Regions from separate parts of the Hydrogenophaga aquatica genome, predicted to be linked through region 1. Evidence: predicted binding sites of a transcription regulator. Region 1 holds the regulator's gene; the other holds the start of a gene.
What was found. Region 1 encodes HrcA, which represses chaperone genes, less so after heat shock. Its sites were predicted from a motif close to TTAGCACTCNNNNNNNNNGAGTGCTAA; they were not measured.
Positions count from the first base shown of each region.

Region 2: groES (co-chaperone GroES) is a predicted target of HrcA. The motif match lies at 2,513-2,539, and genes of this name have one in related genera.

Region 1 covers NZ_BAAGVK010000005.1:33,396-42,531, forward strand. The annotation lists gene ACYVHH_RS04705 (PhnE/PtxC family ABC transporter permease) at 1-59, shown strand, start outside; gene phnE (phosphonate ABC transporter, permease protein PhnE) at 64-891, shown strand; tRNA gene ACYVHH_RS04715 (tRNA-Arg) at 1,287-1,363, opposite strand; tRNA gene ACYVHH_RS04720 (tRNA-Ile) at 1,436-1,512, opposite strand; gene hrcA (heat-inducible transcriptional repressor HrcA) at 1,551-2,570, opposite strand; gene ACYVHH_RS04730 (NAD kinase) at 2,607-3,476, shown strand; gene recN (DNA repair protein RecN) at 3,473-5,122, shown strand; gene rapZ (RNase adapter RapZ) at 5,119-6,018, shown strand; gene mutY (A/G-specific adenine glycosylase) at 6,034-7,122, opposite strand; gene ACYVHH_RS04750 (dynamin family protein) at 7,106-9,112, opposite strand.
Region 2 covers NZ_BAAGVK010000012.1:15,644-24,779, reverse strand. The annotation lists gene ACYVHH_RS11400 (porin) at 1-737, opposite strand, end outside; gene ACYVHH_RS11395 (porin) at 1,091-2,374, shown strand; gene groES (co-chaperone GroES) at 2,607-2,897, shown strand; gene groL (chaperonin GroEL) at 2,935-4,578, shown strand; gene ACYVHH_RS11380 (DUF6279 family lipoprotein) at 4,645-5,493, opposite strand; gene ACYVHH_RS11375 (YkgJ family cysteine cluster protein) at 5,895-6,287, opposite strand; gene ACYVHH_RS11370 (sensor domain-containing phosphodiesterase) at 6,311-7,525, opposite strand; gene ACYVHH_RS11365 (methyl-accepting chemotaxis protein) at 7,893-9,136, shown strand, end outside.

The DNA.
Region 1 (9,136 bases):
TGGCACTGGTGGCCCTGGCCGACCGGGCCAGCGCCTGGCTGCGCCGCACCCTGGGTTGATCCGATGAACAAACCCCGCGCCGCCAACCCGCCCTACAAGCTGCCGCCGCCGCTGTTCGATGCTCGGTGCAAGGCCTGCTGGTTCATGGCGGGGCTTTTACTGCTGGTGGTAGCCAGCTTCTGGTCACTCGATCTGCAGTGGGCGCAGTTTCTCTCTGCCGACGCATTGGCCAGCATGGGCCGGTTCTTGGGGGAGTTTTTTCCACCCGACACCTCGCCCGCGTTTTTGCGCAAGGTGGCACTGGGGGCCTGGGAGACACTGGCAATGTCCGTGCTGGGCACCTTGCTCGCGGTGGCAGGGGGACTGCTGCTGGCCCTGCCCGCCAGCCGCCTGCACGAGGCCGACCGGGCCTGGGGCCGGGCACCCACACGCTGGCTGCTCAACGCCCTGCGTTCGGTGCCAGAACTGGTGTGGGCCGCCCTGCTGCTGATCTCTGCGGGCCTGGGGCCGCTGGCAGGGACACTGGCCTTGGCGCTGCATACCAGCGGCGTGCTGGGCCGCCTCTTTGCCGAGGCGCTTGAAAACGCCCCGCCGGGGCCTGCCGCCGCTTTGCGCACGCAGGGCGTCGGCACCGTTCGCGTGTTCCTGTACGCCACACTGCCGCAGGTACTGCCGCAGGTGCTGAGCTACACCCTCTACCGCTGGGAGAACAACATCCGCGCCGCCGCCGTGCTTGGCGTGGTGGGGGCAGGCGGCCTGGGCCAGTTGCTGGCCTTTCACATGGGGCTTTTCCACATGGGCAAGACCGCCACGGTGCTGGCAGCCATGCTGCTTATGGTGGGCCTGGTGGACGGCATCAGCTACGCGGCACGCCGGGCACTGGCACGCTGACCACGGCACAGCCATTCGGCGCGAGATGCCGTTGCTGCCCGAGGAATGGCATCCGTCAGGCAATCCATGTGTTTACAAGAGATGTGATCTATGCCAAATTGCAACTCTTGTGCACCCACAGGGAGGCTGATGATGAAGTGGCTGCTTGCTGTCGCGACCGTCGCACTCGCATCTTCGATAGCCAATGCGGGTTCAATCGTTTACACACCACTCCCGGGCAATCTCTCTGGCCTACTGGAACATGGCGGCGGTTGCCGCAAGAGTTCACCACCTGGCCAGTGTTGCCACATGGACAACAAGGCTGGAAGCGTGCATTGCCATTGAGAATGCGGGAAAACACAACGCCAGAAACTGAAAAGCCTCGCAACCGTTTCCGATTGCGAGGCTTACAGATTTGGCGCGGCTGGCAGGATTCGAACCCACGACCCCTTGGTTCGTAGCCAAGTACTCTATCCAACTGAGCTACAGCCGCTTGCTGAAGCTGAAAGTATAACACCGTTTTCGGCCTTCTTTCAACCCCCTCGTTCTTTCGAACAAGATTTTTTGGTAGGCCGTGTTGGACTTGAACCAACGACCAAAGGATTATGAGTCCTCTGCTCTGACCAACTGAGCTAACGGCCCTGACCAAGCCCGAGATTGTAGCCGCCGCAGGTGCTGTTTCAGCGCTGCTGGCTCAGTGCGTTGCTCACCAGCTTGGACGTGATGTCCACGATCTGGATCATGCGGTCGTAAGGCATGCGCTGCGGGCCGATCACACCCAGCGTGCCCACCACCTTGCCGTCCACTTCGTACGGCGCGCTCACCACCGACAGTTCCTCGTAGGGCACCACCTGGCTCTCACCGCCGATGAAGATGCGCACGCCCTCGGCCTGGTTGGAGACTTCCAGCAGCCGCATGAGCTGCGTCTTGTGTTCGAACAGGTCGAACATCTTGCGCAGGTTGCCCATGTCGTGCGAGAACTCGCTGACAGAAAGCAGGTTGCGCTCCCCGGCCACCACCACCTCGTCCTGCGTCTCGATGGCCTGCGAGCTCACATCGACCGCCTTGACCATGAGGCTGGCGATCTCGCTGCGCAGGGCCTCGACCTCGGTGCGCAGCCGTTCGCGCACCTGCTCGATGGTCAGCCCCGAGTAGTGCGCATTGAGGAAGTTGGCGGCCTCCTGAAGCTGCGACTGCGTGAAGGCAGCCTCGGTGTGGATCACGCGGTTCTGCACGTCGCCCTCGGGCGACACCAGGATGACCAGCACCCGACGGTCTGACAGGCTCAGGAATTCGATGTGGCGGAACACCGTAGGCCGCCGGGGCGCCATCACCACCCCCACGAACTGCGAGAGACTGGAAAGCATCTGCGCGGCCTGGCTGATGACCTGGCGCGGCTGGTCGGCGGCGAGGCTGGGCGCGGGCAGGTGTTCCAGCGTTGAAATCTCCTCGCGCCGCACGGTGAGCATGGTGTCCACGAACAGGCGATAGCCACGCGCCGTGGGCACGCGCCCGGCCGACGTGTGCGGACTGGCAATGAGGCCCAGGTCCTCCAGGTCACTCATCACGTTGCGTATGGTGGCGGGCGACAACTCCAGCCCGGCCGCCTTGGAAAGCGTGCGGGAGCCGACCGGTTGCCCGTCGGCAATGTAGCGCTCCACCAACGTCTTGAGCAGCAGCTTGGCGCGGTCGTCTAACATCAGGTCATTGTAAAAAGCTTGTGCTGTAATTTAACCATGTTCAAACATGTCGCCATAGTGGGCAAATACAACGCCGTGGGCTCCAAGGATGCCCTGGAACGCATTGCCCACTTCCTGCACGACCAGGGCTGCGACGTCGTCATCGAACACGACACGGCCCTCAACACCGGGCTGACCCAATACCACGTGCTGGACGTGGAAGGCATCGGCGCGCAGTGCGATCTGGCGCTGGTGATGGGCGGCGACGGCACCATGCTGGGCATAGGCCGCCAGCTGGCCCGCTACAACGTGCCGCTGGTGGGCATCAACCAGGGTCGCCTGGGCTTCATCACCGACATCCCCTTCAATACTTTCGAAACGCTGCTGGCACCCATGCTGCGCGGCGAGTACGAGGAAGACCAGCGCGCACTGATGCAGGCAGGGGTCTGGCGCGACGGCCACTGCGTGTTCGAAACCATTGCCATGAACGACGTGGTGGTCAACCGGGGCGGCGCCCCGAGCATGGTGGAGTTGCGCGTGGAGGTTGACGGGCACTTCGTGGCCAACCAGCGCGCCGACGGTCTCATCATTGCATCTTCCACCGGCTCCACGGCCTACGCGCTGTCGGCTGGCGGCCCGCTGCTGCACCCCGCCATCGATGGTTGGGTGATGGTGCCCATCGCACCGCATACGCTGTCCAACCGCCCGATCGTGCTGCCGTCCACCGGCGAAATTGCCGTGGAAGTGGTGGCCGGACGCGACGCCAGCGCGCACTTCGACATGCAGACCTTCACCAGCCTGTTGCACCGCGACCGCATCACCGTGCGGCGGTCTGCCCACGAGCTGCGCCTGCTGCACCCCGTGGGCTGGAGTTATTTCGACACCTTGCGCAAGAAACTGCACTGGAACGAGGGGGTGGTGACGTGAGCCTGCAGCGCATGGTGCTGCGCGATTTCGTGATCGTGCGCAGCCTGGATCTGGACCTGGAAAACGGCTTCACCGTGCTTACGGGTGAAACCGGTGCGGGCAAATCCATCTTGATTGACGCCTTGCAACTGGTGCTGGGCGCACGTGGTGACGCTGGCGTGGTGCGCGAAGGGGCGCAGCGCTGCGAGATCAGCGCCGAATTCCTGGCCAGCGCCCCTGTGCGCCGCTGGCTGGACGATAACGGCTTTGCCGCCGAAGAAGGCGAGCCGCTGCTCCTGCGCCGCAGCATAGACACCCAGGGCCGCAGCCGCGCGTGGATCAATGGCAGCACGGCCACGGCCGGGCAGCTCAAGGCGCTGGCCGACGAATTGGTGGACATCCACGGTCAGCACGCGTGGCAAAGCCTGACGCGGCCCGACGCGGTGCGCCAGCTGCTGGACGATTACGCGCAAATCACCACGACCGAACTGCGCAACCTCTGGAACACCTGGCGCGACAGCCTGCGCGTGCTAGACGAAGCCCGCGCCCGCCAGGCCACACTGCAGCAGGAGCGCGAACGCCTGCAATGGCAGATCGGCGAACTGGACAAGCTGGCGCCGCAACCCGGTGAGTGGGATGAACTCAACCTGCAGCACGGCCGCCTGGCCCATGCGCAAGGCCTGATCGATGCCGCCCAGAGCGCCCTGCACGCACTCGACGAGGGTGAACCGGGCGCCACTGGTCTGGTGAACCGCGCCATCCAGGCGCTGCAGGAACAGCAGCACATCGAGCCGCGCTACGGCGAACTGGCCGAGGTGCTGCAAGGTGCGCTGGCGCAACTGGAAGACGCCTGCCACGACCTGCAACACCACGCCAACCACACAGAAGTGGACCCCACCGCCCTGGAGGCCCTGGACCAGCGGCTGGGGCAATGGCTGTCTCTGGCACGGCGTTACCGCTGTGCGCCTGAAGAGCTGCCGCTGCGTCTGGCCGAGTGGAAGCAGTCCCTGGCGGAACTGGAGCGCAGCGCCGATCTTGATGCGCTTCAGCAAAGCGAACGTGCCGCCCACCAGGCGCTGGTGCGTTCGGCCAAGCAGGTCAGCAAGAACCGTTCGACCGCCGCGCAGCGCCTGTCCAAGGCCATCACCGAAGCCATGCAGGGCCTGGGCATGGCAGGCGGCCGCTTTGAAGTGCGGCTGCTGCCGCTGGACGAGCCGCAGGCCCATGGCCTGGAAAACGTGGAATTCCTGGTTGCAGGCCACCCTGGCACCACACCCCGCCCGGTGGGCAAGGTGGCCTCGGGCGGCGAACTCTCGCGCATCGCGCTGGCTATCTCCGTCACCACCAGCCAGCTGGGGCAGGCCCCCACCCTTATCTTCGACGAGGTGGACAGCGGCATTGGCGGCGCCGTGGCCCAGACCGTGGGGCAATTGATGCGCCAGCTCGGCCGCGACCGCCAGGTGCTGGCCGTAACGCACCTGCCGCAGGTCGCCGCCTGCGCTGACCACCACCTGCTCGTCTCCAAACAGCAGGATGCGCAAGGCACTGCCAGCGAAGTGCGCATCATCGACACCGACGGCCGCGTGCGCGAACTGGCACGCATGCTCGGGGGTGACCGGCTGTCCGACACCTCACTCGCCCACGCACGCGAGATGCTGCAGACATGAACACCTTGCCTGCCTCGAACATGCAGCTGGTGGTGATCACCGGCATGTCGGGTTCCGGCAAGTCGGTGGCCCTGCACGCGCTGGAAGACGCTGGGTTCTACTGCGTGGACAACCTGCCGCCAGAACTGCTCGAAGCTTTCATCGCCGTCGAGCAGGAGCACCGCGCCGAGCGCGTGGCCGTCGCCATCGACGTGCGCAGTGCCAAGTCCCTGCCCGGCTTGCCGGAGCGTTTGCAGCGCATCCGTGAACAGGGCCAGGCATTGACCGTGCTGTTCCTGGACACCACCACCGACACCCTGGTCCGGCGCTTTTCCGAGACACGGCGCATGCACCCGCTCTCCCTCAAGGACACGGCCGACCAGCGGCGCGCGCTGGTGGATGCGATTGAACTGGAACGCGAGATGCTGGGTGAACTGCGCGAGCTGGCGCAGGTGCTGGACACCAGCCAGCTCAAGGCATCGCACCTGCGCAGCGAGGTCAAGGCCCTGCTGCACCGGGCGCCAGCCACGCTCACGCTGGTGTTCGAGTCCTTTGCTTTCAAGCGCGGCATACCCATGGACGCCGACTACGTGTTCGACGTGCGCATGCTGCCCAATCCACATTACGAGCCCGAGCTCAAGCCGCTGACCGGGCAGGACGCCCCGGTGGCAGCCTACCTGCGCGCGGAGCCGGAAGTGCAGGCCATGCAGGACCAAATCACGGCATTTCTGGAGCACTGGCTGCCGCGCATGGTGCAGGACCACCGCAGCTACGTGACCGTGGCGGTGGGTTGCACCGGCGGGCAGCACCGCTCGGTCTACCTGGTGGAGCAGCTGGCCAGCGTCTTCGGCAAGGCCTGGACCGTCCAGCGCCGCCACCGCGAACTCGACGCGCTCAGGCACGCCGCCGGTCATTGACCGGCGCGTGATGCTTCACCACTGCTGAAGCAACCACTGCCGCACGGGTGCGGGCAGGCCTATCTCCAGATCCTGCGGTCCGCGCACCCACAATCCCGCCTCGGCAGCCGCACGGACTTCGGGCAGTGCACCCTGCCACTCCACCACCTGCAGCACCAGATCACGGTGTGTCAGCGCGTGCCGAAGGGTGTCCTGCCGCATGGGCGCAACCTCGTTGCAGGAACCGCCTGCCACCGACGCCCAGGCGTCAGCACGCGTGGTGTGCACCGGCAGGCAGTACAAGCCCGCCCAGATGCCCTGCTGCGGCCGTTGGGTGAGCCAGATCGCGCCATCGCCGCGCCGGTGCACGACAAGCCACCACTCCTCTGTACGGCGCACGAGCTTGCGGGTCTTGACGGGGAAGTCGCCCGGCCGCTGCTGCACCCGCGCCTGGCAAAGTGGCGCCACCGGGCAAAGCAGGCATTGCGGCTTGCCACGCGTGCACAGGGTAGCCCCCAGGTCCATCAGCCCCTGTGTGTAGGCTGCCATGTCGTCTGCCGTGGGGTTCGGTGGCAGCATCTCCTGGGCCAGTTGCCACAGCTGGCGCTCCTGCGTGGCGTCGGCCAGGTCACCTTCAAAGGCCAGCAGACGAGTCAACACACGCCGCACGTTGCCATCGAGTATGGACACACGCTCCCCGAAACAGAAAGCCGCAATGGCTGCCGCCGTGGATGGTCCGATCCCGTGAAGCGTCTGCAAAGACTCGGCCGTGTGCGGAAACGCCCCGCCCCACCGCTCAACCACCTCCTGGGCGCAACGGTGCAGGTTGCGCGCCCGGCTGTAATAACCCAGGCCGCTCCACAACGCCAGCACGTCATCCTGATGCGCAGCGGCCAGCGCGCGCACGTCGGGGAAACGCGCCAGAAAGCGCGGGTAGTAGCCCAGCACGGTGCTCACCTGGGTCTGCTGCAGCATGATTTCGGACAGCCACACGCGGTAAGGGTCGCGCGTGCCCTGCCAGGGCAGGCCATGCCGCCCGTGCACTTTCTGCCAGGCCACCAGGGTAGGGAAAAACGCTGCGGGAACGGCCTGTCTTCCCGCCTCCCGGTCAGGCCGCCGTGCCATGAGATGCAGCGGCACTGTCCACGGCGGGCCAGGACTCGGTGACTGCCTCTTCCGCCATCTCGTCACTTTGTCCCAGCTCGCTGGTCAGGCGTTCCAGCTCGGCCCGGTCGGTTTCCAGCGTGGTCAGGCGCTGCTGCAGTTCTGCAATGCGTTCATCCAGACCGCCAGCGGCCTGCTGGATGCGGTGCACCGCCTCGATGCGCCGTGCAAAGTTCTTGCGGCGCTCACGTAACTGCCCATCCAGCTGAGCGGCGGCAGACTTGTTCCACAGTTCCACCTCGCTCGACGCATCGTCGTAAACGCCACGCAAGCGAGACATCACCGCCTTGGCCAGCCTCTCCGCGAACTCGGGCTGCGCAAGGCGGAAGATGTTCGTGAGCCCCAGGTACTGTAGGTGGTTGCGCTCGATCACGTCCAGTTCCTGCGCAAAGCGCATGACATCGAGCTTTTGCGGCAACTGCAGGGAAAAGCCGAACTCCGCGTTCAGGCTGCGGAAGCTGCTGCCCAGCATGTCCTGCACCTCGTCCGCCAGGCGCTGAGCCTGCTGCAAGCCAGCACGCAAGCGGTCGAACGCATCGCCATACACTTTCTTCACCCCCAGCTTGATGCCCGGTTGCCTGAGGGCCTCGCCCAACTGCGCGACTTCGGTCTTCAGGTGGTTGGTGCCCAGCAGAGCGAACACGTCCTTGAGCAGCTTGAGGTGCACCGATCGCACCGCCTGTATGCGAGCGCCGCTGGCGTCGAATTCGTTCTGCTCCTGCTCGATGCGCATGCGCATCTGCTTGATCACCGTGGTGTTCTTGCCGCGCAAGCCTTCCAGCTCCTGCACCTGTTCCACCATCTCGCGGGTGCGCGCGTGCAGTTGCTGGCCCACGTCCGCCCGCAAGGCCTGCAAAGCACCGGCCACGCTGGCCTGCAGTATCTGCCTGCGCTGCGCCAGCACGTCTTCCGCCAAAGCACGCTCCAGGTCAGGCAGGCGGCTTTCGCGCAACAACGCACCGTCCTGCCGCACCTTGGCCAGCAAACCCTTCTGCGCCGAAACAGCAATGACCTGCTGCGGCAACAGCCCCAAAACCTGGGCCGAAGTCTCGCGCTGGTGCTGAATCTGCTGCTCGATGTACTGGGGCGTGCTCAGCTCGTCCCACAGCGTGTCTATCTTGTTGAGCACCACCAGCCGCGTGTCGTTGCGCTCGGCAGCGGGCGCGAGGTGCTCGCGCCACATGGCCAGATCGGACTTGCTCACTCCCGCATCTGCCGCCAGGATGAACACCACCGCATGCGCTTGCGGCAGCAGGCTCACCGTCAGCTCGGGTTCCGCGCCAATAGCGTTCAGCCCAGGCGTGTCCAGAATCACCAGCCCCTGCTTCAGCAGCGGGTGGGCCATGTTGATGAGCGCGTGCCGCCATTGCGGCACCTCCACCAAGCCGTCCGGCCCGGTGAGCGGGTTGTCGTCGGGTGCGTCGTCATGCCAGAAGCCCAGCGCCCGCGCCTCGTCCACGCTCACACGGCGCACCTCGGCTACCTTCTCTATGGCCTGGGCAAGCTGTGCCGGGTCGTTCACGTCCAGATCGATCCGCTCCCACTGCTCTGGGGCACTGCGCCACTCCAGCAGGGACTGGGGCTGCAGGCGCGTATCGATGGGCAGCAGTCGCAGGCAGGGAGGCACGTCGGGGTCGTAACCCAGTTCGGTCGGGCACATGGTGGTGCGCCCGGCGCTGGCGGGCATGATGCGCCGCCCGTAGCCCGCGAAGAACACCGCATTGATGAGTTCCGACTTGCCGCGCGAGAACTCCGCGACGAAGGCCACCATCACCTTGTCCGACTTGAGCTGCGCCTGCAGCTGCTCCAGCCGCTCTCGCGTGCCGGCGTCCAGCAGCTCCTCGGCGTCCAGCCAGTCCGCCAGGGTCTTCAATCGTGCGGCGTACTGCCGCCGCCAGACGCTGTGCTCGTCGAATTCCTGGTTGAAAGACATGGGGCCCTGCGTGTTCATGGTATGGATGTTCTGCGGGCAATA
Region 2 (9,136 bases), on a different contig from region 1:
CTAGCCAGCAGCTTGGCGGGGCCAAAGTCGTAAGAACCGTTGATGCGGGTGAACTTGTCAGACGCTCCGCTACCCTGGGGCTTTTGGCGCTGGTAAGCAACACCAGCATAGATCGGGCCATCCTCATACTTGGCGTGGAATGCCACAGTATTGGAAGAACTCAGAGCAGCAGTTTTGTCTTCGCCAAAGGCGTAGCTTACTGCACCACTGAAACCACCAAAGGAGGGAGTTGCGTAATACACGCCATTTGCCGGGTTAGCGCTGTAGCCGTTGCTGAAGAAAACGTTATTCACTGCTGCCAGAGCGGAGTCAAATGCGCTGTTGGTAGCGCCGCTGATGTCGTCGTAGGCGGTCCACATTTTACCCAGCTTGACTTCACCGAAGCCACCGGACAGCCCCACATAAGATTGGCGGCTGAACGCTTGGCCTGCAGTTGCGGCACCGGTATCAATGCTGAAGCCCTGCTCCAACAGGAAGTTCGCCTTCAGACCACCGCCCAAATCTTCGGTACCTTTGAAACCGAAGCGGCTGCCGCTCACACCGCCGCTCTGCAGCACGGTGCGACGAACGCCGTCCTTGGTTGCGTCATAGTTGCCGTTAGCGTCAAGGGAATTGACGCCAGACACCTTGGAAGAACCAAACCAAATGTCAGCGATACCGTACACGGTCACGCTGGACTGAGCCATGGCGGCGCCGGAAACAGCCAGAACGGCCAGAGCAATGAGAGACTTTTTCATCTGAAATTTTCCCTAAAAGTTTCAAGGACCAGCGCAGACTGTCTGCGCCAGGCAGATCTCGCGAAAGAGAAGGTGCTCAGCTATTGCACCAGAGTTTTCTACGCTCTTCCACTTATGGGCCATGAAAAGCGCCAGAACTGTTTCATAAAAGAGACATTTTTTGGGTGTTAACCCTTAAGGGCGAACCCCAACCCAAATATCAACAATGACACCAAGAGATCAAGCTGCACACACTCACCCGGGAAAACCCCTGTGGGCTTTTTGCCTAAAAAAGCACGGGCGTTCGTTTTCACTCACCCGCTGCCGTTACGATGAGCATGTCATCACAACCACCCACGCTGGAGACTTTGCACATGAAACCCTTGGTCAAGTCGGCTTCGTCTGTTTTCCGCCTGTTGCCGCTGAGTGCGGCCGCCCTCCTTTCTTTCGGCTCTGCTGCACACGCCCAGAACGTACAGCTGTACGGCTTGGTGGACGCAGGCATCACCCGCGTCTCCGGCTTGGCGCAGGGCTCGGTCACACAGTTGTCCAGCGGCATCATGGAAGGTTCCCGCTGGGGCCTCAAGGGCACCGAAGACCTGGGCGGGGGCTACAAGACCATCTTCACTCTGGAAAGCCGGTTTGAGGTGGATACGGGCAGCCTTTCAAACCGTCCTGCTTCCGGCAGTCAGGTGCCTGACCGGATTGCAACGCCTGCGGCACTCGGACTGGCAACCAACGGACTCACCACAGCCGCTGTCAACGGCGTAAACCCGTTGCTTGGCAGCACATTTGGCGTCAACCTAACCAACAATCAGTTTGACCGCCAAGCATTTGTGGGGCTGATCACCCCCGTAGGAGCGGTTCTCGCAGGCCGCCAGTACACCCCGGGCTATGAGGTTGCTGCAACCTTCGACGCCACAGAAACCCAGTCCTCCCTGGCGGCTGGGCAGTTGGCCGCCATCCCTGCGGGGTTTGACATCCGTGTAAGTAACGCCCTTCAGTACCGCATCCAGACGGGGGGCGTAACAGCCTCTTTGATGATCGGCATGGGTGAAACTGGCAGCTCCAGCTCCAACAATCGGCTGGTCGGTGCGATGGCTATGTACAAGGGCGACGGCTACGCCGTTGGCTTGGGTCACAACACCCGGAACAACGAAGTGGGCCAGAAGTCGTTGACCACGACCACCTTGGGGGGCTGGGTGAACGTTGGCCCCGGCAAGCTGAGCGCCTTGTACTCGATCCACAAGGACGATAACCCAAGTGGTTTCTCCACCCTTGCCCAAACTCTGGTGAGCTTGAACGGGGCGCTTGCCGCCGTTGCAGCAGACGTCCAAACCGCGTACATCAACGCCTTCAAAGTCGACGCTCACCTCTTCAACATCGGCTACCGTATTCCCTTCGGCGCCAGCACCGTTACGTTCGCCTACAGCAAGCGCAACGACAAGACCGCATTCGACGGCGACGTGAGCTCTTATGGTGTCGCCTACACCTATGCGCTGTCCAAGCGCACGGACATCAACGCCGTGATCACCCGCTTCGACAACGGGACCAAGGGGCAGGCTGCGCCTGGCGGCAACGGCTACCTGGGCGGCGTGACCCGCGCAGCGGGCGTGGACAGCACGAGCATTGCGCTCGGCATCCGTCACCGTTTCTGACCGTCACTTCTTCAACACAAACCCCGCCGCGGCGGGGTTTGTTGTTTCAGGCACGACGTTAGGGCTCAAGCGCCAGCCCGACAACGTTGCCAGGGATCAAGCCCCAACTCTTGAAAACCGGCGATTCCGCCCTTATCATTAGCACTCGCTGGAGGTGAGTGCTAACAGGCTTGACGCCTACGCCTCCACGAACCGTCCAACCAACGTTTCTCTCACTGATACAGGAGATCTCATGAAACTTCGTCCTCTCGCCGATCGCGTGATCGTCAAGCGTCTGGAAAACGAAACCAAAACCGCTTCGGGCATCGTGATCCCCGACAACGCCGCAGAGAAGCCCGACCAGGGTGAAGTGCTGGCTGTGGGCCCGGGCAAGACGAACGACAAGGGTGAGACCAAGGCCCTGAGCGTGAAAGTGGGCGACCGCGTGCTGTTCGGCAAGTACAGCGGCCAGACCGTCAAGGTCGATGGCGACGAACTGCTGGTCATGAAGGAAGACGACCTGTTCGCGGTCGTTGAGAAGTAAGCCCTCCTCCCTCTGTATTGAATAAGGAACCTGAAAAATGGCAGCAAAAGACGTAGTGTTCGGCGGCGAAGCCCGCGCCCGCATGGTTGAGGGTGTGAACATCCTGGCCAACGCCGTGAAAGTGACCCTGGGCCCCAAGGGCCGCAACGTGGTGCTGGAGCGCTCCTTCGGCGCCCCCACAGTGACCAAGGACGGGGTGTCCGTGGCCAAGGAAATCGAGCTGAAGGACAAGCTGCAGAACATGGGCGCCCAGATGGTCAAGGAAGTCGCTTCCAAGACCTCCGACAACGCTGGTGACGGCACCACCACCGCCACCGTGCTGGCCCAGGCCATCGTGCGCGAAGGCATGAAGTACGTGGCCGCCGGCATGAACCCGATGGACCTGAAGCGCGGCATCGACAAGGCTGTGGAAGCCCTGATCGCCGAGCTGAAGAAGGCCTCCAAGCCCACCACCACCAGCAAGGAAATCGCCCAGGTTGGCTCCATCTCCGCCAACAGCGACTCCTCCATCGGCGAAATCATCGCCAACGCGATGGACAAGGTCGGCAAGGAAGGCGTGATCACCGTTGAAGACGGCAAGAGCCTGCAGAACGAGCTGGACGTGGTCGAAGGCATGCAGTTCGACCGCGGCTACCTGTCGCCCTACTTCATCAACAACCCCGAAAAGCAGGCCGCCCTGCTGGACAACCCCTTCATCCTGCTGTTCGACAAGAAGATCAGCAACATCCGCGACCTGCTGCCCACGCTGGAAGCCGTGGCCAAGGCTGGCCGTCCGCTGCTGATCATTGCCGAGGACGTGGAAGGCGAAGCCCTGGCGACCCTGGTGGTCAACACCATCCGCGGCATCCTGAAGGTTGTGGCTGTGAAGGCACCTGGCTTCGGCGACCGCCGCAAGGCCATGCTGGAAGACATCGCCATCCTGACGGGCGGCAAGGTCATCGCTGAAGAAGTGGGCCTGACCCTGGAAAAGGTGACCCTGGCCGACCTGGGCCAAGCCAAGCGCGTGGAAGTGGGCAAGGAAAACACCACCATCATCGATGGCGCCGGTGCCGCTGCCGACATCGAAGCCCGCGTGAAGCAGATCCGCATCCAGATCGAAGAAGCCACCAGCGACTACGACCGTGAGAAGCTGCAAGAGCGCGTGGCCAAGCTGGCCGGCGGCGTGGCAGTGATCAAGGTGGGTGCCGCCACCGAAGTGGAAATGAAAGAGAAGAAGGCTCGCGTGGAAGACGCGCTGCACGCTACCCGCGCTGCCGTGGAAGAAGGCATTGTGGCTGGCGGTGGCGTGGCCCTGCTGCGCGCCAAGCAGTCCGCTGGCACCATCAAGGGTGACAACGCCGACCAGGACGCCGGCATCAAGCTGGTGCTGAAGGCGATCGAAGCCCCGCTGCGCGAGATCGTGGGCAACGCCGGTGGCGAGCCGTCCGTGGTGATCAACAAGGTGCTGGAAGGCAAAGGCAACTTTGGCTTCAACGCTGCCAACGACACCTACGGCGACATGATCGAGATGGGCATTCTGGACCCGACGAAAGTGACCCGCACTGCTCTGCAGAACGCCGCTTCCGTGGCTTCGCTGATGCTGACCACCGAGTGCATGGTGGCCGAGGCTCCGAAGGAAGACGCTCCTGCCATGCCCGGTGGCATGGGCGACATGGGCGGCATGGGTGGCATGGGCATGTGATCTGCCTGACGCCTCCGCGTCCTGTAAAAACCCGCTGGCCAGCCCAGCGGGTTTTTTTATGTGCGCTCAGGGCTGGGCGGCCAGTGCCCGGAATATCTGCTCGAATTCGCCCAGCTTGTTCGCTGCCTGCTGGCGCTGCTGCGCCGTGGTACGGTTGTGCAGTTCGGCGATGAAGGCGCATCCATCGTCAACCACGGCTTTGGCGTAGGCGTCATACCCGGTCGATGGCGCGCGGTTCACCCGAAACCAGTAGGCCTGCAACAGGGGCAGCGGGTTCGAACCTGCCTGCACGGCGGCCAATGTGTCCAGCAGGTCCTGCTGGCGGCGCTGCCGCTCTGCAAGGGTCACATCAGGCTTGAATGCCGATTGCTGCATGCGCTGCCGCACCCACAGGCGCTGCTCGGCCGTGAGTGTGCCGTAAAACGTTTCTGCCCGGTCGATGGCGCGCTCCAAACGCTTGCGGCTCGGGCTGCCATTGCCGTTCATGAAGTCTTGCCGGAAGGTGTCGTCCTCCTTCTGGTAGTGACGCCGCAGGTGGTCCACCTGCTCGGGCGTCAACTCCCGCGCCAGCCGGGTAAGCGCCGGCAGGCCTTGCACGACCATGTCGTTCACCCAGGTGCGCATCAGCCCAAAGCCTTCACAGACAGTGGCTGGCTGCAGATCGCGGCTGGCAGCGATCCGCCAGCGGGCCAGGGCATCGGCGTACGAGGGTAGCTGGGCGCGTCTGTGCCACGCGTGCCAGTTGTCCAGTTCCGGCCGCAACCACGCGCTTTGCGCAGACGACAAATCCACCATGCTGTCTAAGCGCCAGTAGAGGATGGTGGGAATGCGGTTGTAGGCCAGCGTCACCACGCTACAGCCCACCAATGCCAGCGTCAGCAAGACGGCGGCCCACCTGGAGGAGCGAAGATTCATGCTGCTTGGTCCATTGACGCCAGGATCGGTTCCTGCATCATCCCCAAATGGCCAAGGCCTAGCACAAAACCAGGGCATTGCAGGCACCTGATCGGTGTGTTTATGCACATTTTTCTGTACTGCACCGCAGCGAAGTGCAATTGCTCAGGTCACGCATCAACCCCCAGAGTCATTCTTGCAAGTTGTTGATTTACATACACATTACCAATCTGCTCAAATTGCATGCAACCCAAGCAAGGCCTTGATTTTCAAGGGCCGCCGAGCCAGATTCAGTTCTTTTCAACAAAGTTATCCACAAGAATCTTGGGCAACTCTCACACCCCCAATCAAATCAAACAGTTACACGTTACTTGAGAGGAAACACGAGAAATATGCGGGGAGTGGAATCAAAAACAGCGTGTTCAGGGAAGCTGCCGCTTCTCGCCAAAAGGGCAATGGCCCGGCCGTGGCCCTACTTGGGGATGCTTGCGACAAGTGTCTGGCCGGTTTTCGTATACCCGGCAACGGCGGGTCTTGGCATCGAGAAAATGGCAGTCGCCGTTGGCCCGGCGAGCCAGCGTGAACAACTCGTTCTTGTGGTTGAAGTGATCGACCTGCCCGGCTTTGATCAGACGCCGTGCAATTTGCTTGAAGGGCTCATGTTCGGCCTCGAACGGATCCACCAGCCCCAGGCGGATCAGGTCCGGCATACGAACCTCCACCGGCATCGTGCAACAGTTCGCCACACAACGCTCGCACATGCCCTTTCTGTAGGGCGACCAGGTCTCCAGCCGGTCAACATCAACGTACCGCATGTTCAATCTCAAATCCAGAAACGTTACGTTCCCCGGCCTGCTGCCGTCGTCAGTGTCTCGATGGGGCAGGGGCGGCCCAGCAGATAGCCTTGCGCCTTGTTGACGTTCAGTTGGCGCAACACTTGCAACTCCTGCTCTGTTTCCACACCTTCGGCCACCACCTTGCTGCCGGTTTCCTCGGCGAATCGAATCAACGCAGCCGCCAGCGCGCGTATGCCACCATCCTTGTCTATGGCGCCCACCAGGCTCGCATCCAGCTTGATGACGTCAGGCTTGAGCTTCAGGATATGCCGAAAACTTGCGTAACCCGCGCCAGCATCGTCCACAGCCAGGCGCAATCCCCGCTGGCGGAGCGTGGCCAGCTTTTCTGCAATGACGCTGTAGTCCTCAATGGAGGCGTGCTCCGTGACCTCCAGCATCAACCGGTCAAGCGGGTACCCGGCCAGCATGTCGAGGACCGAGCCATCAAGTATCGTCTGCGGGGAGACATTAAAAGACAGATAGGTTCCATCAGGAAATCGGTCAAAGTCGGCCAGCGCCCGCCGTATGACGGCCAGCTCCAGTTCCACTTGCAGCCCAACCTCGGCTGCTTCGTTGAACCATTGGTCCGGAGGGCGCAACGGCGGCGCTGTGAACCGCGTCAGCGCTTCGTGCCCCACCAGCTTGCTCATGCCAACGTGGATGATGGGCTGGTAGACCATATGGAACTGGGCCTCGTCCAGCACCCGGCGTATACGTTCGTGGCGTTCCAGCGCCTGCCGCTGGTCCCGGACTGTGCGGCTGAGGATTCTGCCGACAAAGTCGGCGTAGAGACGAACAAGCAGCAGGTCACGCTGATCGAGTGACTCCTTGGGTTCGCGGCTGAAGCAGCAAAGTGTGCCAAACACCTCGTGGCCCAACCTGATGGGCACACCGATGTGCGCGCCAACCGGCATCTGCGTAGTCGCTGGCAGCTTCAGTGCTTCAGGGTCGCAGCCTGCATCGCTCATCAGTTCGGGCAAACGGCCGTCCACCACACGCTGGCAATAACTTTCTTCCAGGGGATTGGCGTCACCAACGTTGAAGGGGCGGAAAGCCTCGTCGGAGTCCACGTACCGGAAGACGCGGCGGCCCGATGTGAACTCGGAAATGAAGGCCACTTCCAAGCCCAGATGCATGCGCACCGCGTGCAGCGCATCCTGCAGCAGCTGGTCGATCAACCTCCCACCGGAAGGAAGACCATCTTTGAACACACTCATTGAAACCATTCTTCTCAGGCTCAAGGCCAGCACGGTTCACGAAGCTTAGAGCATACGCGGCCAAAACACTGACAACATGGATTTGTCCAAGCGTGGCCAGACAAACCCATGACCGTTCTGTAGGCAGCTTTCCGGCCTCGCAGACCGCTCAGCACCCGCCTTTCAAATAGACCCAATGTGTACCAACGGGACGGAACGCTCCATGAGCGCTCCATCTTGCCAGCCATACCGATGGTCAGCATTTTTCTTAAATTCTATTTGTCTAGGACAAATTGGCATAAACTATACCCCAGACGGTAAATGGCACGCCCGTGCGCTGCTTGCAACCACCTTCCAACAACCACCGGCTTCCCATAAGGAGTGCAACATGGGTTTCATCACCAGCCTCAGAATCGGTCCACGTCTTGGCATGGCCTTTGGCGTGTTGCTGATGCTGATCGTGGGCATGGCCGCCACAGGCTTCATTGGCGCGGTGAAGCTTTTTGAAGAAAGCAAAACCATTTACGAAGACAGGACCGTTCCGTTGGGCGACCTGGGCAGGGTCGACTACCTGCTGCAACGCAACCGGGTACTGGTTCTGGACGCGTTGGTGCAAAACGACCCGGATTCCGTGCAACGGCGGATCACCGAATTCCGCAGAAACATCGAAGCCCTGGCGAAACACTGGCAGGCCTACAAGGCCACAAACATGACGCCTGACGAGGAGCGTCTGGCCGAGGCCTTCACCCGCGCCCGGGAAGCCTACGAGACACAGGGTCTGGCCCCTGCGGTAGCGGCACTGGAAGCTGGCGATGCCGCCCGGGCCCAGGAGCTGTACCGGAACAAGATTTCGCCTCTGGCGCCCCCGGCAGCCGAAGCCTTGCAAAAATTGGTGCAGATGCAGATCGATGTCGCCGCAGAGGAGTTCCGGAGTGCGGAGGCGCTGGAAGTCACCGTGGAAGCGGTGATGGTCGTGGCAGCGATCGTGGCAGGGCTGACAGGCATCGGTCTCGCCATCCTGATAACCCGCTCGATCACAAAGCCCTTGGCCCAGGCGGTGCTGGTATCCCAACGCGTGGCGGAGGGGGATCTGAGCTCAAGGATCAACGCCAGTGGCAAGGACGAAATCGCCGACCTGCTGCGCGCCCTTGGCACGATGAACGACAGCCTCGTGAAGATCGTCTCGGAGGTTCGGCAAAGCAGCGACTCCATCGCCACGGGCTCTGCGGAAATAGCCACGGGCAACGCCGATCTTTCTCAGCGCACGGAGGAGCAGGCCTCCAACCTGGAGGAAACGGCAGCGTCCATGGAGCAGTTGACGGTCACCGTCAAGCAGAACGCCGACACCGCACGACAGGCCAGCCACATTGCCCAAGGGGCAAGCAAGGCGGCCACACGGGGCGGCGAAGTGGTTGGCCAGGTGGTCGCCACCATGCAAGAGATCACAAGCAGCAGCCAGAAAATATCCGACATCATCGCGGTAATAGACGGCATTGCGTTCCAGACCAACATACTGGCGCTCAACGCGGCGGTGGAGGCTGCGCGCGCCGGGGAACAGGGCCGGGGTTTCGCGGTGGTGGCCGGGGAGGTTCGAACCCTCGCGCAAAGGAGTTCGTCGGCAGCCAAGGAAAT